4 regions of the Mesorhizobium sp. LCM 4577 genome follow, and region 3 is predicted to be linked to each of the others. Evidence: predicted binding sites of a transcription regulator. Region 3 holds the regulator's gene; each other region holds the start of a gene.
What was found. The regulator PhoB, encoded in region 3, activates phosphate uptake and scavenging genes when phosphate is short. The targets are predictions, from matches to a motif close to TGTCATNNANCTGTCAT.
Positions count from the first base shown of each region.

Region 1: a site for PhoB is predicted at 1,378-1,394, ahead of LCM4577_RS12300 (YdcH family protein). Genes of this name have one in related genera too.
Region 2: a site for PhoB is predicted at 4,413-4,429, ahead of LCM4577_RS18935 (RNA degradosome polyphosphate kinase). Genes of this name have one in related genera too.
Region 4: a site for PhoB is predicted at 5,007-5,023, ahead of LCM4577_RS27460 (esterase-like activity of phytase family protein). Genes of this name have one in related genera too.

Region 1 is NZ_MDDU01000007.1:156,652-160,709, forward strand. Features, by position in the region: gene LCM4577_RS12285 (5-(carboxyamino)imidazole ribonucleotide synthase) at 1-416, opposite strand, end outside; gene purE (5-(carboxyamino)imidazole ribonucleotide mutase) at 413-910, opposite strand; gene LCM4577_RS12295 (YdcH family protein) at 1,030-1,233, opposite strand; gene LCM4577_RS12300 (YdcH family protein) at 1,464-1,643, shown strand; gene ispG (flavodoxin-dependent (E)-4-hydroxy-3-methylbut-2-enyl-diphosphate synthase) at 1,896-3,146, shown strand; gene LCM4577_RS12310 (lytic transglycosylase domain-containing protein) at 3,150-4,010, shown strand.
Region 2 is NZ_MDDU01000016.1:55,721-62,187, reverse strand. Features, by position in the region: gene LCM4577_RS18960 (amino acid ABC transporter permease) at 1-1,019, shown strand, start outside; gene LCM4577_RS18955 (amino acid ABC transporter ATP-binding protein) at 1,087-1,890, shown strand; gene LCM4577_RS18950 (TIGR02117 family protein) at 2,120-2,761, shown strand; gene LCM4577_RS18945 (FAD-dependent monooxygenase) at 2,837-4,072, opposite strand; gene LCM4577_RS18940 (zinc-finger domain-containing protein) at 4,089-4,334, opposite strand; gene LCM4577_RS18935 (RNA degradosome polyphosphate kinase) at 4,588-6,467, shown strand, end outside.
Region 3 is NZ_MDDU01000056.1:53,660-60,126, forward strand. Features, by position in the region: gene pstA (phosphate ABC transporter permease PstA) at 1-617, shown strand, start outside; gene pstB (phosphate ABC transporter ATP-binding protein PstB) at 614-1,417, shown strand; gene phoU (phosphate signaling complex protein PhoU) at 1,438-2,145, shown strand; gene phoB (phosphate regulon transcriptional regulator PhoB) at 2,163-2,852, shown strand; gene LCM4577_RS33455 (ROK family protein) at 3,178-4,413, opposite strand; gene xylF (D-xylose ABC transporter substrate-binding protein) at 4,680-5,720, shown strand; gene LCM4577_RS33465 (sugar ABC transporter permease) at 5,951-6,467, shown strand, end outside.
Region 4 is NZ_MDDU01000046.1:62,401-68,867, forward strand. Features, by position in the region: gene LCM4577_RS27445 (TMEM175 family protein) at 1-426, opposite strand, end outside; gene LCM4577_RS27450 (MFS transporter) at 562-1,770, shown strand; gene LCM4577_RS27455 (MATE family efflux transporter) at 1,852-3,318, opposite strand; gene LCM4577_RS27460 (esterase-like activity of phytase family protein) at 3,425-4,906, opposite strand; gene LCM4577_RS27465 (LacI family DNA-binding transcriptional regulator) at 5,063-6,088, opposite strand; gene LCM4577_RS27470 (Gfo/Idh/MocA family protein) at 6,285-6,467, shown strand, end outside.

The sequences.
Region 1 (4,058 bases), on a different contig from region 3:
TTGAACGTCTTGAGCGCCTCGGTCAGCTGGTCGTCATTGCCGACCGGACGGAACTCCGCCGTCGGGATGCCGATACCGTTGAGGAAACTTTTCTCGGTCAGGCGATCCTGCGCCACTTCGAGCGCGCGGGCCGGCGGATAGACCGGAACCCTCGCCGCCAACGCTTCGGCAGCGGCGACCGGAACATTCTCGAATTCGTAGGTGACGACGGCGCTGGAGGCAGCCAGATCGGCAAGCGCTGCCGGATCGTCATAGGCGGCGACGATCTGCCGGTTCGCGACCTGCGCGGCCGGGCAGTCGGGCTGGGGCTCCAACACGACGACGCGATAGCCGAGGCGCGCTGCGGCCATCGCCAGCATTCGGCCGAGCTGGCCGCCGCCGATGATGCCGATGGTCGATCCCGGAGCGAGATTCACGGCGTGTCCGTCGGTTCGGCGGCGACCTTGGCGGTCTGCGCAGAGCGCCAGGCGTCGAGCCGGGCTGCAAGCTTGTCGTCGTTCAGTGCCAGCACGGCGGCGGCGAGAAGGGCGGCGTTCGCCGCGCCCGCCTTGCCGATGGCCAGCGTGCCGACCGGGATGCCGGCCGGCATCTGCACGATGGAAAGCAGCGAGTCCTGGCCCGACAGCGCCTTGGATTCGACGGGAACGCCGAAGACCGGCAGCGGCGTCATCGCCGCCGTCATGCCGGGCAGGTGCGCCGCGCCGCCGGCGCCGGCGATGATCACCTTGTAGCCGGCGGCCTTGGCGCCCTTGGCGAATTCATAGAGACGGTCGGGGGTCCGGTGCGCCGAGACGATCAGCCGCTTGTGCGGGATGCCCAGCGCCTCGAGCGTCTCCGCGGCCTGGCGCATCGTCGCCCAGTCGGACTGGCTGCCCATGATGATGGCGACGTCGGCACGCTGATCGGTCAAGGCTTCGCTCCCCGGCGACAAAGGCGCGCCTTAGCGGAATTCGCCTGCTGCCGCAAGGATTGTCGATGCCTGCAGTCCTTTCGGCCGGCGCGGTCCACGGCCTTGGCCGTCGCCTCAGCTCAGGCGATGATGTCGGGGATGATGCGGTCTTCCAGCGCCGACAGCCGGTCTTTCAGCATCAGCTTCTTTTTCTTCATGCGCTGGATCTGAAGCGGGTCGCAGCCTGTGGCGATCATCGCGTTGATGGCGGCGTCGAAATCGGCGTGTTCCTGTTTGAGCCGGGAATATTCGAGGCGTATTTCAGCCTGTTCCTGTTCGGACATTATCTACCGTTTTGCGTATGCATCGCCCAATCGGGCTGGTTGGGCGGGACCGGTTGGTGACCGGCGCGCAGCCCTTATCACATTTCACTTTGTCGTGGAATGCTACCACGTGGCATTCGACATCGAGATTGGTTGGTGGCAAACTATCATCGTGCCGTCACAGTCGCAACCTGCGGTGGAGGCGCCCGCGACGGCTGCAATCGAGGAAACCATGAAAGGGAGAACCAATCATGTCTCTTGCATCCCATCTTGATGAGCTGCAGCGAAAGCACGGCGATATCGAGCGCGAACTTATCGACGCGATGAACCATCCTTCGGTAGACGACCTCGAGATCGCCACTCTCAAGCGGCGCAAGTTGGCAATCAAGGACGAGATTGAAAAGCTGAAGGTGAAACCGACCGCACACTGAAACTCCTCTAGGCACCATAACCGCTCCCGCCGCGGTGCAGCCTCCCGGTGGCAAGAAATGCCACCGGCTGGTGTTTTACGCTGAATTTCCCGACCGCTTTGGGCGCCATTCGGCAGGCCGATGCTTCCTTTTGAGCCGCGCGGCGGCAAATTGGGAGCAGCGGATTTGACGGCCTTGCCTGCCGGTTGCCATTGACAAGCCATCTTTGCTCCGCCACCTCATGCCCGGAACTTTCAGATGAAGGCGGCCGGCATGACCGGATATTTTTCCTCTCCCTTTCCGCGGCGCAACTCGGTCGGCGTGTCGGTCGGCGGCGTGATCGTCGGCGGCGGCGCCCCGGTCGTCGTGCAGTCGATGACCAACACCGACACGGCCGATGTCGATCAGACCGTTGCCCAGGTCGCGGCGCTGCACCGCGCCGGCTCGGAAATCGTGCGCATCACGGTCGACCGCGACGAGAGCGCGGCCGCGGTTCCGCGCATTCATGAGCGGCTGCTGAGGCTCGGCATCGACGTGCCGCTGGTCGGCGATTTCCACTATATCGGCCACAAGCTGCTCGCCGATCATCCGGCCTGTGCCGAGGTGCTGGCGAAATATCGCATCAACCCTGGCAATGTCGGCTTCAAGGACAAGAAGGACCGGCAGTTCGCGGCCATCGTCGAGATGGCGATCAAACACGACAAGCCGGTGCGCATCGGCGTCAACTGGGGCTCGCTCGACCAGGAGCTCTTGACCCGGCTGATGGACGACAACCAGGCGAAGGGCTCGCCGCTCACCGCGCAGGAAGTGACGCGCGAGGCGATCGTGCAGTCGGCGATCCTGTCGGCGGAGATGGCCGAAGAGATCGGGCTTGGCCGCGACAAGATCATCCTGTCGGCCAAGGTCAGCGGCGTGCAGGATCTGATCGCCGTCTATACCGAGCTCGCCACCCGCTCCGACCATGCGCTGCATCTGGGTCTCACCGAGGCGGGCATGGGCACCAAGGGCATCGTCGCCTCTTCCGCCYCGATGGGCATCCTCCTGCAGCAGGGCATCGGCGACACGATCCGCATCTCGCTGACGCCGGAGCCGAATGGCGATCGCACCCGCGAGGTGCAGGTGTCGCAGGAACTCTTGCAGACCATGGGTTTCCGGCAGTTCGTGCCGATCGTCGCGGCTTGCCCCGGCTGCGGGCGCACGACGTCCACCGTGTTCCAGGAACTCGCCCAGAGCATCCAGGCCGACATCCGCAAGAACATGCCGATGTGGCGCGAGAAATATCCCGGCGTCGAGAACCTCAAGGTCGCGGTGATGGGCTGCATCGTCAACGGCCCGGGCGAATCCAAGCACGCCGATATCGGCATATCGCTGCCCGGCACCGGCGAGACGCCGACGGCGCCGGTCTTCATCGACGGCAAGAAGGCGGCGACGCTGCGCGGACCCTCGATCGCGCAGGATTTCGAGAAGATGGTCGGCGACTATATCGAGCAGCGCTACGGACACGGCAAGGCGGCGGCCGAGTAGGCCATGCACCGTTTCCTCACGGTGACCCTGGCCTTGCTTTGCTGCCTGAGTTGGGTGGCGGCCGCTTCGGCGGATCCGCCGCAGTCGAAATCGGCTGCCAAACGGCTGATCAGCCGTGTCTGCGATCTGATCGAAACCCAGGCCCGACAGAATGGCCTGCCCAAGGATTTCTTTGCCAGGCTGATCTGGAAGGAAAGCCGTTTCGATCCGAACGCGGTGAGCCCGGTCGGCGCGGAAGGCATCGCGCAATTCATGCCCGGCACCGCCAAGATGCGAGGCCTGGCCAATTCCTTCGACATCGAGCAGGCGATCCCGGCCTCGGCGAAATATCTCGCCGAGATGAAGGCGGGCTACGGCAATCTCGGCCTCGCGGCGGCGGCCTACAATGCCGGCGAGAACCGCGTGTCGCGCTGGCTCGCCTCCGGCGGCTTCCTGCCGATGGAGACGGAAAGCTATGTCTTCGACATCATGGGCGAGCCCGTCGACAAGTTCTCCGACAAATCCTATGCCGGCGCCGTCCAGCCGCTCGATCCCAAGATGAGCTTCGCGGTCGCCTGCCGCCGGCTGCCGGTGATCATGTCACGGACCGTCGCCATGGCCTCGATCAACGTCAAGCCGTGGGGCGTGCAGGTGGCGGGCAATTTCCGCCGCTCGGCGGCGATCGGCCAATGGCTGAGGGTCAAAAGCCGATTCCCGGCGCTGCTCGCCAGCCATGATCCGGTGGTGAGCCGGGTGCGCACGCCGATCGGTCGCCGCGGCATCTACGCAGTCAGGATCGGCGCCGACTCGCGCGGCGAAGCCAACGGCATCTGCGACAAGCTGCAAAGCGTCGGCGGGGCGTGCGTGGTGATGCGCAACCGGTAGTAGTAAGTTGGAAAGTCCGAGACGTCGGCGGGACAGCACCCCCTCTGT
Region 2 (6,467 bases), on a different contig from region 3:
GCATCGCCATCGTGCTCTGGGTCTTGCCGCAAATCATCAACTGGGCCTTCATCAACGCCGTTTGGACCGGCCCGGACCGCACGGTATGCACGACCGCTTCGCAGGGCGGCATCCAACCCGACGGTTGGACCGGCGCCTGCTGGGCTTTCGTCAACGCCAAGTTCGGCCAGTTCATGTTCGGCACCTATCCCATCGAGGAGCGTTGGCGGCCGATCCTTGTCGCCATCCTGTTCGTGGCGCTGCTGGTGCCGATGCTGATCCCGCGCGTGCCGCGCAAGGGGTTGAACGCGATCCTGCTCTTCGTGGCGCTGCCCATCGTCGCCTTCTTCCTGCTGGTCGGCGGCATGTTCGGCCTGCCGCATGTCGAAACCCCGCGCTGGGGCGGGTTGCTGGTCACGCTCAGCCTGTCTTTCGTCGGCATTGCCGTGTCGCTGCCTTTGGGCATCGTGCTGGCGCTCGGTCGGCGTTCGAAGATGCCGATCATCAAATGGCTGTGCGTCGTCTTCATCGAGACGGTGCGCGGCATTCCGCTGATCACGGTGCTGTTCTTCGCCAGCGTCATGCTGCCGCTGTTCCTGCCTGCGGGCGTCACCTTCGACAAATACCTGCGGGCGCTGATCGGCGTGTCGCTGTTTGCCGCCGCCTATATGGCCGAAGTGGTGCGCGGCGGCCTGCAGGCGATCCCCAAGGGCCAGTATGAAGGCGCCGACTCGCTCGGCCTTGGCTACTGGCAGAAGATGGGCCTGATCGTGCTGCCGCAGGCGCTCAAGCTGGTCATCCCAGGCATCGTCAACACCTTCATCGGCATGCTCAAGGACACCAGTCTGGTCCTGATCATCTCGATGTTCGACCTGCTCGGCGTGGTGAAGCAGAACTTCGCCGACCCGAACTGGGCAACGCCCCAGACCCCGAAGTCCGGCCTGATCTTTGCCGCCTTCGTTTTCTGGCTGTTGTGCTTCGGCATGTCGCGCTATTCAATGTACACCGAACGCCGGCTCGATACCGGCTACAAACGCTGATGCGTGTCCCAAAACTGTGGAGCGGTTTTGGGGCATGTATCAAGAACAACGATAAGGGGAATTGGCCATGGCCACCGAAAACGCCGTCAGCGCGGAAGACCTCAAGGTCAACGCCGGAAAGATGCATGTCTCAACCACCGATGTCGCCATCGACATCGTCGGCATGCACAAATGGTACGGCGAGTTCCATGTGCTGAAGGATATCAACCTCAAGGTGATGCGCGGCGAGCGTATCGTCATCTGCGGCCCGTCCGGCTCCGGCAAATCGACCATGATCCGCTGCATCAACCGGCTGGAGGAGCACCAGAAGGGCAAGATCATCGTCGACGGCAAGGAACTCACCAACGATCTGAAGAAGATCGACGAAGTGCGCCGCGAGGTCGGCATGGTGTTTCAGCACTTCAACCTGTTCCCGCACCTCACCATCCTGGAGAACTGCACGCTGGCGCCGATCTGGGTGCGCAAGATGCCGAAGAAGCAGGCCGAGGAAATTGCCATGCATTTCCTCAAGCGCGTCAAGATTCCGGAACAGGCCAATAAATATCCTGGACAGCTATCCGGCGGCCAGCAGCAGCGCGTGGCGATCGCCCGTTCGCTCTGCATGAATCCGCGCATCATGCTGTTCGACGAACCGACCTCGGCGCTCGATCCCGAAATGATCAAGGAAGTGCTGGAGACGATGGTTGGCCTTGCCGAGGAAGGCATGACCATGCTGTGCGTCACCCATGAGATGGGCTTTGCCCGCAAGGTTGCCAACAGGGTGATCTTCATGGATCAGGGCCAGATCGTCGAGCAGAACACGCCGGCCGAGTTCTTCGATCATCCGCGCCACGAGCGCACGAAGCTGTTCCTGTCGCAGATCCTGCACTGAGGCGGCGCCTCCGCTCCGTCATTCTAGGGCGGAGCAAGGAGCGAAGTGACGCGGCGCAGACCCTGGAATCCATGCCGTGACGCTAAGGCGTTGCGACGGTTCAGAATTCTGCCCCGCCGCGCTTGGGTCGAGGTCACGGCACGGATCCTCGGGTCAAGCCCGAGGATGACGAAGTCATGAGGCGACCGGCTTACCCTCCCTGATGCGGAAATTCCTGCGATATCTGGCAATGCTCGTAGGAGCCGTGTTTCTTGCCGCCGCGCTCGGCACGGTGGTGCCGCGCCCGCTCTGGCCCGCGGCAATGGCCGAAGGCGAGGGGACACGGCACATCCTTGTGCTGAAGAATCCGATCCACACCGACATCGCCGTGCCCCTCGATGACGACGTGCGCCGGCGCTTCGCCTTCTTGGCCTCGGCCGGCCTGCCCGTCGATGCGCCGGAGGCGCGCTATATCGTCCTCGGCTGGGGCGGGCGCGCCTTCTATCTGGAGACTCCGACATGGTCGCAGCTGAAGGCCGAGCCGGTGTTGAAGGCGCTGACCGTCGACGCCTCGGTCATGCATGTCGATGTCGCCGGCGCGATCAAGGAGCCGCACCCGGATGTTGCAGGTTTCGACATCGACGAGGCGCACTTTGCAGCTCTGCTCGACTACATCGCCGCGAGCTTCCAGCAGGGGCCGAATGGACCGATGGTGGTCGAGAACGCAGGCTATTCAACCTATGACCGCTTCTACGAAGCTAACGGCCATTTCAACGCGCTGGTTGGCTGCAACACCTGGACGGCGGCGGGACTGCGCGTGGCCGGCATCCGCACGGGATGGTGGAACCCGCTGCCGGTGTCGCTGTGGTGGTCGATGGGATTGTATGACTGAGGCTGATGGGAACCTGCAAACGCTACGCTCCGTCACACCGCCGACCTATCTGGTCAGTCGTTCGTCGACGATACCCTATCGCCGCACAACCTTCCGCTCTTCCCATCCGTAGAGCCAGTCCAGGTCTGCCGCGAGCTTCTCCGCTGGCCGCGTCGCCAGCACCAGGTTGCGGGCGATCGCCACCGGCCCCCAGGCGTGCCAGGCCAGCCGGTTGAGCGCGCCGCGTTTCAGCACTCTTTCGACGCGCGGTCGCCTGAGGTTTTCCCAGACGGTGAGGCTCTGAGTTGGATCGCCGGGGAAGTCGGCGATCAGATTGGCCAACATCGACGCGTCCTCGATCCCCATGGCCGCGCCCTGCGCCGCGAAAGGCGTCATCGCATGCGCTGCGTCGCCGATCAGCGCGATGCCTTGCGGGGCCGTCCAGCGCTGTTGCTGGACGGTGTGCATTGGAAACGCTGTCCACGGCCCTGCCAGCGCGACGAGCCTTGCGAGCATCGCTGCGGTGTCATGCACGGCCTTGGACAGGATGGCCGGGTCTGCATGACCCGACCAGCCTTCGGCGATGCGTTCGCCCTTGGTGAAGGCGGCGAGGTTGACGGCGCGGCCTTTGCTCACCGGATAGGCGACCATATGGAAGCCGGGATGCAGGAAGGTGGTGACGCAGTCCGCCGAGCCGATCTCGGCGAAAGTCTGCCCAGCGGCGCTTTCGGCCGCCACCGTGGCCCGCCAGGCCAGTCGGCCCGAGAAACGGCTTTTCATGAAAGCCGCTTGCCTGCCTGCAAGCTCTGCGCGAACCGAGGACCATACGCCGTCCGCTCCGACCAGCAGGCCGCCCGCGACATCCGTCGCTTTGCCGTCGGTCTCGACCGTCGCGCTTATGCCTTGCGGGTCGACGGCGATGCCCGTCACCCGCGCGCCGGTGACAAGCTCGATGTCGGGCCGTTCCGCCACTGCCTCCATCAGCGCCGCCTGAAGGTCGGCGCGGTGCGCCACGAGATAAGGCGCGCCCCAGCGCTGCTCGGCTGCCTGTCCGAGCGGCACGCGCGCCAGCTCGCGCAGGCTTCTCGCATCCTTCAGCACCACCGCTTGCGGCCGGATCGCCTCGGGCAGCAGGCGCTCGAGCACGCCGAGCCGGCGCAGGATGCGGGTCGCGTTGGGGGAAAGCTGGAGGCCGGCGCCGGCCGCTTCGAGTTGCCTGGCCTGCTCGAACAGTCTTACCGGGAAGCCGCGCTCGGCGAAGGCAAGTGCTRCCGTCAGYCCGGCGATGCCAGCCCCGACGATGACGATCTGCCGGGACCGCGTTTCAGTCATGGTCGAAAGGGGGCGATCAGGCGGCCTGGTCGACATAGAGGCAGCCGGCCGGCTGCGTTTCCGTCGCTTTCAGCGATGGCGAATAGCGATAGAGCGTCGAGCAGTAGGGGCAGACCTTCTCATTGTCGTCGCCCATGTCGAGGAACACATGCGGATGGTCGAAAGGCGGGTTGGCGCCGGTGCACATGAATTCCTTGACGCCGATCTCGATGACCGGATGGCCCGCGTCGTTTTGGAAATGGGGAATGCTGCCGCCTGCCATCGTCGTCTCCAATTGGGTTCGGCCAGTGGGTGTGACCAGCCTGCATCTGGAGCATAACAGCCCAGTTTGCAAGATCGATGAAATCAAACTGTCGCAAAAGCCTGTCAGAGGATAAGTTGAGCCGGTTAAGCGCATGAGGCCGGGCGTCGGAGCGATTCCGTGACGATCATGCGTCACAAAGACATGCTAGAGCGTCGCCGAACGGCAATATGCGGCGCTCCCCAGGGACGGTTGCGGGCAAGAGCGGGAAACCATGAACGAACTGAAGCCGGTGCAGAGCGAGTTCATCACCGTCGAGGCGGCCAGCCCGGACGGCGGCAATCCCGACCGTTTCGTCAACCGCGAATTCTCCTGGCTGCAATTCAACCGCCGCGTGCTGGAAGAATCGCTGAACCAGCATCATCCGCTGCTCGAACGCGTCCGTTTCCTGTCGATCTCGGCCGCCAATCTCGATGAATTCTTCATGGTGCGCGTCGCCGGCCTTRCCGGCCAGGTGCGCGAGGGCATCGCGCTGAAGAGCCCGGACGGCCGCACGCCCGAGCAGCAGCTCGAGCAATTGCTGCGCGAGGTCGAGCGCCTGCAGGAAGACCAGCAGAAGAGCCTCTCGGCGCTGATGACCCTGCTCAACAAGGAAGGCATCGAAAGCATCACCCGCGACGCGCTCACCAAGGACGAGAAGGCCTGGCTGGAAGAGCATTTCCAGGAGCAGGTCTTCCCGGTGCTGACGCCGCTGTCGATCGATCCGGCGCATCCGTTCCCGTTCATCCCCAATCTAGGCTTCTCGATCGCGCTGCAACTGCGCCACCGCAAGAACGGCGAGGAGATGAGCGCGCTCTTGCGCCTGCCGGTGGCGCTCAGGCGCTTCATCCGCTTGCCCGACCGCAAGCACCATGTGCGGTTCATTCCGCTGGAGGAGGCGGTCGGCATCTATATCGGCAAGCTTTTCCCAGGCTACGAGGTCAAGGGCTCCGGCACGTTCCGTATCATCCGCGACAGCGATATCGAGGTCGAGGAAGAGTCGGAAGATCTCGTGCGCCTGTTCGAGACGGCGCTGAAGCGGCGCCGGCGAGGTTCGGTGATCCGCATCGAATTCGACACGCTGATGCCGGCCGAGCTGCGCGATTTCGTCGCCGGYGAACTCGGCGTCTCGTCGAGCCGCATCAGCGTGCTCACCGGCCCGCTTGCGCTCAACCAGATTTCCGAAATCGTCGCCATTCCGCGCGACGATCTGAAATTCACGCCCTACAATCCACGCTTCCCCGAGCGCATCCGCGAGCATGGCGGCGACTGCCTTGCCGCCATCCGCGAGAAGGACATCATCGTCCACCACCCCTATGAATCCTTTGACGTGGTGGTGCAGTTCCTGCGCCAGGCGGCGGCGGATTCGGAAGTGGTGGCGATCAAGCAGACGCTCTATCGCACCTCCAACGACAGCCCGATCGTGCGCGCCCTGATCGACGCCGCCGAGACCGGCAAGTCGGTGACGGCGCTCGTCGAGCTCAAGGCGCGCTTCGACGAGGAGGCCAACATCCGCTGGGCGCGCGACCTCGAACGCGCCGGCGTGCAGGTCGTGTTCGGCTTCCTCGAATTGAAGACGCACGCCAAGATGTCGCTGGTGGTGCGCCGCGAGGATGGCAAGCTGCGCAATTACGTGCACCTCGGCACCGGCAACTACCACCCGGTCACCGCCCGCATCTACACCGATCTGTCCTTCTTCACCACCGATCCCGCGATCGCGCGCGATGTCGCGCAAATCTTCAACTTCATCACCGGTTATGCCGAACCGGCCGAGGAGATGCGGCTTGCCGTGTCGCCTTTCACGCTGCGCAAGCGCATCCTCAAGCACATCGCCGAGGAAATCGTCCACGCGCGCGAAGGCCGGCCGGCGCGCATCTGGATGAAGATGAATGCGCTGGTCGATCCGATCGTCATCGATGCGCTTTACGACGCCAGCCGCGCAGGCGTCGAGATTGACCTCGTCGTGCGCGGCATCTGCTGCCTGAGGCCGCAGGTGCCGGGCCTTTCCGAGAACATAAGGGTCAAATCGATCGTCGGCCGTTTCCTCGAGCACAGCCGCATCTTCTGCTTCGGCAACGGCCACGGCCTGCCGTCGGACGAGGCGATCGTCTACAT
Region 3 (6,467 bases):
TCGGCATTGTCGTCGGCACGCCGATCGGCGTGCTGGCCGGCACCTACATGGCCGAGTACGGACGCTTCTCGAGGCTCACCACCGTGGTGCGCTTCATCAACGACATCCTGTTGTCGGCGCCTTCGATCATCATCGGCCTGTTCGTCTACGAGCTGATGGTGCGGCCGATGGGACACTTCTCCGCGATTGCCGGCGCCGTCGCGCTGTCGATCCTGGTGATCCCCGTCGTGGTGCGCACCACCGAGGACATGCTGAACCTTGTGCCCAACGCGCTGCGTGAAGCGGGCACGGCAATCGGCGCGCCGCGCTGGGTGGTGATCCGCTCCGTCGCCTACCGCGCGGCGCTCTCCGGCATCGTCACGGGCATCCTTTTGGCAATCGCGCGCATCTCCGGCGAGACGGCTCCGCTTCTCTTCACCGCGCTCAACAACCAGTTCTGGTCGAGCAATCTCAATGCCCCGATGGCCAGCCTGCCGGTGACCATCTTCCAGTTCGCTCTCAGCCCTTACGAGGAATGGCAGCAGCTGGCCTGGACGGGCGCACTCATAATCACCCTGACGGTTCTCGGGCTGAGCATCTTCGCCCGCAGCCTGACCGGACGCAGAGAGGACAGATGAAACCGATGTTGTCCACCGACCTGAACGTAGCCGAGACGACCGTCGAGAAGGCCAAGATCGAGGTCAAGAACCTCAACTTCTACTATGGCCAGTCGAAGGCGCTGAAGGACATCAACCTGTCCCTGCCGGAGCGCAGCGTGACGGCCTTCATCGGCCCGTCGGGCTGCGGAAAGTCGACCCTGCTGCGCGTGCTCAACCGCATCTACGAGCTCTATCCGAAGCAGACCGCGGAAGGCCAGGTGCTGCTCGACGGCAAGAACATCCTCGACCGCTCGCAGGACCTCAACCTGCTCAGGACCAAGATCGGCATGGTTTTCCAGAAGCCGACCCCGTTCCCGATGTCGATCTACGAAAACATCGCCTTCGGCGTCAGGCTCTATGAGAAGATCAGCAAGGCCGAGATGGACAGCCGCGTCGAGCAGGCGCTGAAGCGCGCCGCGCTGTGGAGCGAGGTCAAGGACAAGCTCAACGCCAGCGGGCTCAGCCTTTCCGGCGGCCAGCAGCAGCGCCTGTGCATCGCCCGCACCGTGGCGGTCAAGCCCGAGGTCATCCTGCTCGACGAGCCGGCCTCGGCGCTCGATCCGCTGTCGACGGCCAAGATCGAGGAGCTGATCGACGAATTGCAGGCCGACTATACGATCGTCATCGTCACCCACAACATGCAGCAGGCGGCGCGCGTCTCGCGGCAGACGGCGTTCATGTATCTGGGCGAGCTGGTGGAGTTCGACCGGACCGAGAAGATCTTCACCTCGCCCCGCGAGAAGCGCACCCAGGACTACATCACCGGCCGCTTCGGCTGAAGACATACGAGGACATCATCATGGCCGAACATACCGTCGCCTCCTTCGACGAGGATCTGAGGCAGATCAGCCGGCTCATCAACGACATGGGCGACCTTGCCGCCTCGATGGTCGGCGCCTCGACCAGGGCGCTGCTCGAAAGCGACAATGCGCTGGCGCAGCGCGTCGTCTCCGACGACGCCATCATGGACGCAAGGCAGCGCGAGCTCGACGACCGCGCCATCACGCTGATCGCCAAGCGCCAGCCGATGGCCGACGACCTGCGCAGCGTGGTCGGAGCGATCCGCATGGCGGGCGACCTCGAGCGCATCGGCGATCTCGCCAAGAACATCGCCAAGCGCGTCGGCTCGGTCGGCGTCAGCGCCGCGCCGCGCGACCTCACGCATTCGATCGATTCCATGGCGCAGATGGTGCTGATCCAGGTCCAGGGCGTGATCCAGGAATACACGGTGGGCGATGCCACGGCGCTGGCCAAGCTTCGCAACGACGACGAACGCATCGACGTCAAATACACATCCGTCTTCCGAGAGCTGTTGACCTATATGATGGAAGATCCGCGCAACATCACCGCTTGCACGCATCTTCTGTTCTGCGCCAAGAACCTCGAGCGCATCGGCGACCATGTGACCAACATCGCCGAGAACGCCTATTATGTGTTGACCGGCACGCAATTGCCCGCCAACCGTCCGAAGCAGGACGAGACGGCAATGTCGGCGCCGGCGGCCTGACGGAAAAGGTTACCCCGATGATCGCGCCACGCATCATGGTGGTGGAGGACGAGGAGCCGCTGGGGGTGCTGCTCCGCTACAATCTCGAATCCGAGGGTTACCAGGTCGAAGTGGTGACCCGCGGCGACGAGGCCGAAATCCGCCTTCAGGAAAACGTTCCCGACCTGCTCGTGCTCGACTGGATGGTGCCGGCGGTGTCCGGCATCGAGCTTTGCCGGCGCCTCAGGATGCGGCCAGAGACCGAGCGGCTGCCGATCATCATGCTGACCGCGCGCGGTGAAGAGAGCGATCGGGTTCGAGGTTTGTCCACCGGCGCCGACGACTATCTGGTCAAGCCGTTCTCGACGCCGGAGTTCATGGCGCGCGTCAAGGCGCTGTTGCGCCGCGCAAAGCCTGAGGTGCTGTCCAGCGTGCTCAAGGTCGGCGACATCGTGCTCGACCGCGAATCGCATCGCGTCTACCGCAAGAAGAGCGAGATCAGGCTCGGCCCGACCGAGTTCCGGCTGCTCGAATTCATGATGCGCCACCCCGGCCGCGTGTTCTCGCGCAGCCAGCTGCTCGACAATGTCTGGGGCGAGACGATCTATATCGACGAGCGCACCGTGGACGTCCATGTCGGCCGCCTGCGCAAGGCCGTCAACAACGGCCGCATGCCCGACGTCATCCGCACCATCCGCGGGGCGGGCTATGCGATCCGGGAGGATTAGGTTCGCCGTTCGCAGAATGACGCGTCCGCTACCGGATCGCATGCGTTGGCGAGTAGCCGGGACGGTCGTGCTTCGTCATCGACGGGCGGAGCAAGGAGCGTAGCGACGCAGCGCAGACCCGAGGATCCATTCCGTGACGTCGACGCGCTGCGGCGGCGCAGAATTCTGCTCGGCTGCGCCCGACGTCCGAGGTAACGGAATGGATTCCAGGGTCTCCGCGACGGAGCTTCGCTCCTGCTCCGCCCTGGAATGACGAAGCTTCGGGGCCTTCGCTAATCTCCGGTGTCCAGCGGGACACTCGAAACCAACGATCACTCAAAGTGGCTCAAGCGACGTGCTTGCCCGCTCTTGCCTGAACCCCCGGCGCGAAAATCTCCTGGTCGACGAAGGTCAGCGCGCGCATGGCGCAGCCTTCGCGGATCAGCGGCAGCTCGTTCGGCTCGGTGTCGAAGGAGATCGATTCCGAATGCTGGCCGCCGGCGGTCTGGGCGATCGCCTTCCTCAGCGCCGGCTCGATCAGGTCGAAGGCGGCCGCGCTGACGCCGACCATGGCGACGGGCGCCGGATCGATGAGGGCGAACAGGCTGCCGAGGCCGAAGCCCAGCGCCTCGCCGGCCCGGCGATAGGCCTCCCGCTCGGGACCTTCCTCGAGCCGGGCCTTCGCGGCAAGCGCGCGCATGTCGGCGTCGCCGACGTCCGTCGGCGCGGCATCCTCGCTTATGCCCATGGCGCTGCGCCAGATGGCGTAGTTGCCGGCATAGGCCTCCACGCAGCCGCGCCGGCCGCAGCGGCAAAGCGCGCCGCCCGGACGGTGGATCATGTGCCCGAACTCACCGCCGGAGGAATGTGTGCCGGTGAACAACTGGCCCTTTAGCACTAGGCCCATGCCGATGCCGTGCGACAACAGAATGGCGATGAAATTGTCGCGATAGCGGTTGGGGTCACGCCACTGCAGCGCCACCGCCATCATGTTGCAGTCGTTCTCCATGGTGGCTGGAATGCCGAATTCCCTCTCGAGGATGTCGGCAAAAGGAATGTCGGTCAGCGGCGTGATCGGCGACCACAGCATGGCGCGCGCGTGGGAATCGGTAATGCCCTGGATACCCATGGCGATGCGGGCGACGCTGCCGACGTCGAGGTCGGGATCCTGCAACCGACGCCGGACGATCGCCATGCATTCGCCGATCAGTTCTTCACGCGGCATGACAAGTGTGTCCAGGCGCTGCTGCTCCTCGGCAATCACCTGGCCGGCATAGTCGATGACGGCGACCGACAGGAAGTTCAGCGACAACACCACGGTCAGCACCGCGGCGGCTTCGGGGTTGAGCGCCAGGCCGATCTGCGGCCGGCCGCGTTTCAACGCCGTCGGCTCGCTGGCCTTGCTTTCGGTGAGAATGCCTTCCTGGATCAGATCGGCGGAAATCGCCGAAATGGTCGAGTGGCTGAGCCCGGTGGTGGCCGCGATCTCCGTCCGCGATGGCTGACCGGCGCGGCGCACGGCCGAAATCACCATGGCGCGGTTGCGCCGGCGCAGATCGTCGTGGCGGATTCCGACCGACATTGGCTGAAGTATTTCCTCCTGGTCATCACGGCTTGATGATGCCATGGGCCGCCGGTGACATGCTAGGGATACTGGCAGAAGCAGCCGACGCTGTCATTATTTATTGCGGAGCTCGAAAAAAAGTTCGCGGCACCTCAAAAACCATCAGAATCCGAGTTGACAGCGGCACAGCGTTGGATCAGTGTTTTTTCGAGGCTCGAAAAAAAGCCTCTGTGCCGGCCTTCGGGCCAGTCTGGGTCGCGCCATACGGGCGCAGGGAGGATATCATGAAGAAATTCGCAGCCGCCATCCTGGCGGGCGTTGCCATGTCGCTGACGCTGGCGTCGGTCGCCGAGGCGAAGGACAAGGTGATCGGCGTCTCGTGGTCGAATTTCCAGGAAGAGCGCTGGAAGACCGACGAAGCGGCGATGAAGGCCGCCATCGAGGCCGCCGGCGACAAGTATATTTCGGCCGACGCGCAGTCCAATCCGGGCAAGCAGCTGACGGACGTCGAAAGCCTGATCTCGCAGGGCGCCAACGCGCTGATCATCCTTGCGCAGGACGCTTCGGCGGTCGGTCCGGCAGTGCAGAAGGCGCTCGACGAAGGCATCCCGGTTGTCGGCTACGACCGCCTGATTGAGAACAAGGACGTGTTCTACCTGACCTTCGACAACAAGGAAGTCGGCCGCATGCAGGCCCGCGAGGTGTTCAAGGTGAAGCCCGAAGGCAACTACGTCTTCATCAAGGGCTCTGGCGCCGATCCGAACGCCGACTTCCTGTTCTCGGGCTCCATGGAAGTCCTGAAGGACGCGATCGACAGCGGCAAGATCAAGAATGTCGGCGAGGCCTATACCGACGGCTGGCTGCCCGCCAACGCGCAGAAGAACATGGAGCAGTTCCTGACCGCCAACGACAACAAGGTCGACGCGGTCGTCGCGGCCAATGACGGCACCGCCGGCGGCGTCGTCGCGGCGCTGACGGCGCAAGGCTTGGCCGGCACCGTTCCGGTCTCCGGCCAGGACGGCGACCACGCGGCGCTCAACCGCATCGCGCTCGGCACGCAGACCGTGTCGGTGTGGAAGGACGCGCGCGAGCTTGGCAAGAACGCCGCCGAGATCGCCTCGCAGCTCGCCGGCGGCAAGAAGATGGGCGATATCGCCGGCGCCAAGGACTTCACGACGCCCGGCGGCAACACCGTCAAGTCGCTGTTCCTGACCCCGATCGCGATCACCAAGGACAATCTCAACGTCGTCATCGACGCCGGCTGGATCAAGAAGGACGAAGTCTGCGCGGGCGTGCCCGCCGGCAGCGTCAAGGTCTGCAACTAAGTCTGCCGGCTCTCGATCAAAATCCTTGCGCCGCGGCAGGAGCGGTTCAATGAACCGCTCCTGTTCCTTGTTTACCGCAATCCCGAACGGAAAACCGCTACGCACTTTTCCTGGGATTGCTTTGAAGCCGCGGCGTTTTCTCAAAAAGATTTGTGTTTCCGCCCCGCGCGGATAGTTTTTAGGCTCGATTTCGGTATCCGCGTCAGACGGCAAGCCGGCGGGAGGACATCATGACCGACACGACGTCTACCACACCGGCAGACACTGCGCGGGCATCCGAACTCGGCGCCGTTGCCCGGTTCCTGAAGGCGACCGAGCTCGACACCCGCATGCTCGGCATGATCGGCGCGCTGCTGCTGATCTGGGTCGGGCTGCATGTGATCTCCAGCCTGCGGCTTGGCGTCAACCCGCTCGACTTCGACAGCCGCACCTTCCTCACGCCGCGCAACCTCTGGAACCTGTCGGTGCAGACCTCGGCCGTGGCGATCATGGCCTCCGGCATGGTGCTGGTCATCGTCATGCGCAACATCGACCTGTCCGTCGGATCGGCCGAAGGGGTGATCGGCATGGTCATGGGCTTCGCCCAGGTGCATTTCCTGGTTCGCTTCGTCGGGCTCGAGCTCGGCAACCCGTGGATCTGGATCCTGGCATTGCTGATCGGCCTGGCGCTCGGCCTCATCATCGGCGCCTTCCAGGGTTTCATCATCGCCTATCTCGAAGTGCCGGCCTTCATCGTCACGCTGGGCG
Region 4 (6,467 bases), on a different contig from region 3:
GTGCCCGACGGCCTTGGCGAAGGTCGTGTCGGCGCCGTGCAGATGGCGCAGCTTTATGACCAGGATGGTATAGGCGACGGCGCAAAGCGCGAGGTCTATGCCATAGACTGCGACCGGCGCGGGCGCGAAATGGTTCTCTCCCATGAATGCCGTGGTCACCGGCATCAGCGACAGCCAGAACAGAAGGTTCAAATTGGCCCACAGCACGCGTCCGTCGATGCGCTGCACGGTGTGGAACATGTTGTGCAGATTGTTCCAGTAGATGCCGACATTGATGAAGGAGAGCACATAGCAGAAGAAGATCGGCCACTGCGGCAAAAGCGCGGAAAAATCCTCGCCATGCGGCACTTTCAGTTCCAGCACCATGATGGTGATGATGATGGCGACGACGCCATCGGTGAATGCCTCGACCCGTCCCTTGCCCATGATTCCTCCCTCGCTGTGCGCAGACGTTACGGGAGGATGCAGCGGCTGACCATCCTGCCAGAACTGTCAGGAGGGCGTTCGCTCGCTGGAACGGCGCCATTATTTAGGCGTTGGGCTTGCAACCCGGAGATCGCCATGACCAGCTACGCTCAAACCATGACGCGTGACCATGAGCTTGGCGGGGGCGCCGCGATGACCGCCGTCGCCGCCATGATCGCCGCGCTCTTTGCCGGCAGCACCGCTCTGACCCCGCTTTACGTGATCTACAAGCAGGCTTTCGGCTTCTCGCAGGTTACGCTGACGCTGGTCTATGCCGTCTACGTCGTCGGGAATCTGGCGGCGCTGCTGTTTTTCGGCCGGATGTCGGATGTCGTCGGCCGCCGTCCTGCCGCGCTTGCCGCGATGGGTGTTGCCGTGGTCAGCGCGCTGTTTTTCCTCTTCGCCGAAAACCTGGCCTGGCTCGACATCGCCCGCATTCTGAGCGGCCTTGGCATCGGTGTCGGCGCAGGCGCCGGCACCGCCTGGCTTGCGGAGATGATCGAAGGCAAGGACAAGTCGCGCGCGGCCGTCATCGCCACCAGCACCAACTTCATCGGTCTTGGGCTCGGCGCGCTGATGGCGGGGCTGCTCGCCCAATATGCGCCCTGGCCGCTCAGGCTGACATTTGCGGTCTATCTCGTGCTGCTTGCGTTGGTGACCGTGCTGATCTGGCGCACGCGGGAAACGGTCTCCAGTCCGGGGCGGCTCTCGGACGTCTCGCTGCGGCCACGGCTTTCGGTGCCCGACGATATCCGCGCGCAATTCGTGGCGCCCGCGGTGACGGGCTTCGGCGCCATGGCGCTTGTCGGCTTTTATGCCGCGCTGGCGCCGAGCATCCTGGCGCAGCAGCTCCATGCGACCAATCACGCCGTGGCTGGCGGTCTGTTCTTCGAATTGTCGATCGTGGCGGCGGCGACGATTGTCGGCACCGCCCGGCTGTCCAGCCGCTCGACCATGCTCGCGGCGCTCGTCCTGATGATCCCGGCCGTGGCACTGGTCGTCGCAGCGCAAATCTACGCCTCGATGGCGCTCATGATCGCCGCGACGGCGCTCTGCGGCGTGGCGGCGGCGCTCGGCTATCGCGGCGGCCTGCAGGTGGTCAACCAGATCGCGCCGGGCGACCGTCGCGCCGAGGTGGTTTCGGCCTTCTTCATCTGCTGTTTCTGCGGCAACGCGCTGCCGGTGATCGGCATCGGCATCCTGTCGAGCCTGGCGAGCGCGACAACGGCAAGCCTCGCATTTGCCGGCATGATCATCATCTTCTCGCTGGTGGCGCTCGGTTTCGGCGTCAAATACGCGCGGTAGAATCGCCAACCCGCTCTAACTCTTTGTTTTCGCGCAATTCCGGACGGAAGCCGCTGCGCACTTTTCCTGGAATTGCTATAGCTATTCTGTCTCCGGCAGGAGTTGCGCGCGCTGGCGCGGCACGCCGAGGCCGGTGTCGGGCGGCTCGCCGGCGGCCGGCCGGTCCTCGATCATATGCATCGTGCGCCAGCGGCCGAAGCGGTAATAGGCGGCGGCGAGCACGAGCGAGGCGATCGAGCCGGCCGGAAAGCTCCACCACAGCGCTTCCTGGCCGATGACGCTGCGCATCGAATAGGCAAAGCCGGTGCGGATGATCAGCACCGAGATGATCAGGATGATCAGCGGCGGCATGACGGCGCCGGTGGCGCGCACGGTGGCGAACAGCACGATGGTGACGCCGAACAGGATGAACGACCAGGACGCCGCCTTATTGATGTGGGCGGCGATGTCGATCGCCACACTGTCGTTGCTGAGGAAGAGGCCGAGGACCGGGCGATCGAAGGCGAAAAGCAGCGCCACCAGCGCGCCGGTCAGCACCAGGTTGAAGCCGACGCCGGACGCCGCGACCTGGCCGATGCGGTCCCAACGGCCGGCGCCGACATTCTGCGCCGCCATCGAGGAGACGGCGGCGCCGATCGCCAGAGCCGGCATCTGGATATAGGTCCAGAGCTGGGCTGCGATGCCGTAGGCGGCGGCGACCTGCGAGCCATAGGAATTGACGATCCCCATCACCGTCAGCGCCGCGGCCGAGATGACGATCATCTGAAGGCCCATCGGAATGCCCTTGAAGACGACGATGCGCAGCAGCGATGGATCGGGCCGCAGCAGAGCAAGGTCCGAGCCAGCCAGCCGCAGCGGATGTTTTCGCGCATAAAGCACGGTCAGGATGGCGATCACGCTCACCGTCTGGCCGATCAGCGTCGAGGTCGCCGAACCGGCGATGCCGAGTTCGGGGAAGGGGCCGAGGCCGCGGATCAGCAGTGGGTTGAGCACGACATCGAGCACGACCGCCAGCGCCATGAAGACGAACGGCGTGCGGGAATCGCCGGCGCCGCGTAGCACGGTCATGACGAAGGACAACAGGTTCATCATCGGCACGGCGACGAAGATGATGCGTAAGTATGCGCGCGCCAGCGGCAAGGCATCGGCCGGCGTGCCGAGCCCGGTCAGGATGGCGTCGACCCAGATCCAGCCGCAGACGGCGAATACGACCGAGACGAGGAAGAAGAAAGTGGCGCTGGTGCCGACGATGCGCTTCGCTTCGGGCAGGTCGCGGGCGCCGACCGACTGCGCTACCAGGATGGTCGCCGCCATGCCGATGCCGAACACGGTGCCGAGGATGAGGAACAGCACCAGATTGGCGTTGGAGGTGGCGGTCAGCGCCGCTTCGCCAAGGAAGCGGCCGACCCAGACCGCGTTGATCGATCCGTTCAGCGACTGCAGCACGTTGGAGCCGAGCACCGGCAGCGCGAACAACAGCAGCGTGCGCGGGATCGGACCGCTGGTCAGGTCGCCAGTCCGCCGGCGTGCGGGCTTTTTGTCATCCATGGCAGCACCGAAAATGAATCAGGCCTGCGATGCTATCGCAGGCCCGATGCTCATGCATCCCTTCCGCGCTCGGCCGTATGCCGTTCTGCATACGCCCGAAATAGAACTAGTTCGCGGCGAGGCTGTTCCCGGACAGTCCAGGCAGGGTGACCTGATAGACCAGGAAGGTGGTGTCGACATCGGCGCCGTCCTCGGCCTTGTAGGGCGCGCCGACCTGGAAGCCTTCCTGGGTGAGGAAATCGTTGTCGTTGGCGACGAACAGGAAATAGTCGTCGGGCAGCTTCGGATCGAGCACCGAGACCAGCGACATCGCCTCCCACTTCTCCGAGAGGTTGTTCCTGTCGTTCGGCGCGCCATTGTGCAGGCCGAAGCGACCGAGCTCGCCCTTGTCGTTGATGTCGATGAAGGAGGTCAGCTTGGCCGGCGTCACCGACGGGTCGAGCACGCCCTTGGGCGCAACCGGCTTGTCCGCGGCGTCGAACGGGCCGTTGGCGATGTCGGTCGCGGCGGAGAGGTCGACGATCTCGATCTTGCGGTAGAGCGACTCGTCCCCCTTGAGACCCTGGCCGTTGCCCGAGTCCCGCGCCAGCATCAGGAAGCTCTTGTCGGAGAGGGCGACGATCTCGCTCTGCGCGGCGACCTTGGTCTTGCCCTTGGCGTCCTTGAACACCGGCAGCGGCACGACATATTCGTGCGCCAGCTTGAGGTGGGCGAGGTCGGACGCATCATAGACCAGCGCGCGGGTGTTCTGGCGGGTCGAGCCGGAATCGCCGCCGTCCTGGCGGGCCGCCGACTGCAGCACGGCGATCAGGAACTTGCCGTCCGGCGTCATCGACATGCCTTCGAGGCCCTGGTTGTTCTGGCGGCCGATCTCGGGGTCCTTCGGATCGGGCTCGGCCGCGCCCGGGCCAGGATTGTCGGAAGCGAAGTTCGGCTTGCCGTGCCGGATCGGCACCAGCGCGGCCGGCGGCTGGGTCGCCGACATCAGGCGGCCTTCGGCCGAGAAGCGGTAAATGTTCGGGCCATATTCGTCGGAGATGAACATCGTGCCGTCCGCCAGGCGCACGATCGCCTCGTCGTCCAGCGAAAGCTTGCCGTTGTCGGCCTGCGGCAGGATCGGCATGTCGCCGGCGGCTTCGCGCACGCCGTTCAGCGGATCAAGCCCGGTGGCGTCGGCGCCCTTGTCGTCGGTCAAGAGCATCGTGTCGGCAAGTGTCGCCTTGACGCCGGTCTGTTCCTGCCCTGCGGCGGGCGCGGCACCTGGAGCGGTCGGGATCAGCTCGATGGCGATGGTGTTGAGGCGCGGGCGATAATCGGTGGTGCCGACGACGTTGTAGCCGCGGTCCGGCAGCAGCCAGAGCGAGCCCTTGTAGCTGGCGCCGTCGCGCGCCCAGGACTTGGCGTCGATCGACATGCCGGAACCCGAACCGAACGTCTCGCCGAACTTGTCCTTCTGGCTGGCCGGAATGCGGCCGACGCCGACGAGCCCCTTGTTGACATAGGCGACGCCGTCGGCGAATGCCGGGGTCAGCGTGGTGAACAGGGCAAGTGCCGCGCCGAGCGCGACGGTTCGGTTGAGACGTTTCATCGATATCCCCTTCGTGACGAGCAGAGCGGCTATTGGCTCAAAAGGGCGCGGCATCGACGATGCGGGCAGCCCTTGCCGTCGAGCGGTCTAGGACGTGAACGTGATGGTTGCGTGACAGTTTCCTTCTCCCACAAGGGGAGAAGGGAAAGCTCCGCCTCAATCGCTCTCTCTTGCGACCAGCTCCAGCGGCCAGACCTCGCGGATGATGCGTGTGCCTTCGGGGCCGGCGAAGGCGGGAAGCGAGGCGAGCAGCATCTCGGCCAGACGCCGTCCCATCGGCTCCAGCGATGGACGGAAGGCCGTCAGCGCCGGCGAGAAATAGCGGCAGAGCGGCGTGTCGACGATGACGATCACCGCGATGTCGTGGCCGGGCCTGATGCCCATCTCGGCCAGTGCCTTGCAGCCGCCGAGCGCCATTGCGTCATTGTTGAAGATGATGGCTGTCGGCCGGTCCTTGGAGAGCATGACGCGCGGCGTCACCTGATAGCCGCCGGTCTCGTTGATGAAGCCGTCGGCGATCATGCCGGGGTCGACTTCGATGCCGTGCCGCTTCAGAGCCTTGCGGTAGCCGTCGAGGAACAGGTAGCCGAAGTTGAGATCGAGCGAAGGGCGGATGGCGGCAATGCGGCGGTGACCGCGCGCGACCAGCCGGTCGACGGCTTCCTCACCCGCCCTCTCGAAATCGATATCGAGCGAAGGATAGGCGTCGCCACCGGATAGACTTCGGCCAAGCGTGGCGAAGGGAAATCCGGCCTTGCTGAGATAGTCGATCCGATCGTCTTCCCGCCGCGTATTGGCCAACACGACCGCGTCGGCCCGGCGCGTCTCAACCACGCGGCGCAGCCTCTCCGGCTGATATTGGCCGGGCTCGCCCATGACGACCATCAGATCCAGGTCATGCTCGGCGAGCCGCGCCTGCAGACCGGTCAGGAACGGGATGAAGAACGGCTCGCCATATTGCTGATCGCCGGGATGCGGTTGCAGCATGAAGGCGATAGAATGGGTGGCGCCTTTCCTCAGGCTGCGGCCCGACTGGTTGGGCGAATAGTTCAGCTTCCTGGCCGCCTCCAGCACGCGCTGGCGCGTCTCGGCATTGACATCGGCGCGACCGTTCAGCGCGCGCGACACGGTGCCGATCGAAATGTTCAGATGACGCGCGAGATCGTGGATGCTGGACGCCAAGGCCGGTTCTCCCCCTGTCTTCGCTAGCACCGGCCGCCCTTCAGGCCAAGCAGTGGATGTCGATTTTCGCGAGCGGGTGATTGACATTTTAAGGCATCGGGTGTGTTCTCGTAAACGTTTACGGAAAAACGTTTACGGTGATGCCGGAAATGCCGTGACACTCGGACTGGAGGGGCCGAGCGAGGAGGAGCGCTGGATGATGAAGGTCGTCCTGGTCGGGTGCGGAGCCATGAGCAGGCAGTGGCTCGATGCCGCAAGGCAGATCGACGGGCTCGCGATTGCCGGCCTTGTCGATCTCGACGCCGACCGAGCGCAGACGAGGGCGCGCGAATACGATCTCAGCAACGCCGTCATCGGAACCAGCGTTGAAGCCGTGCTC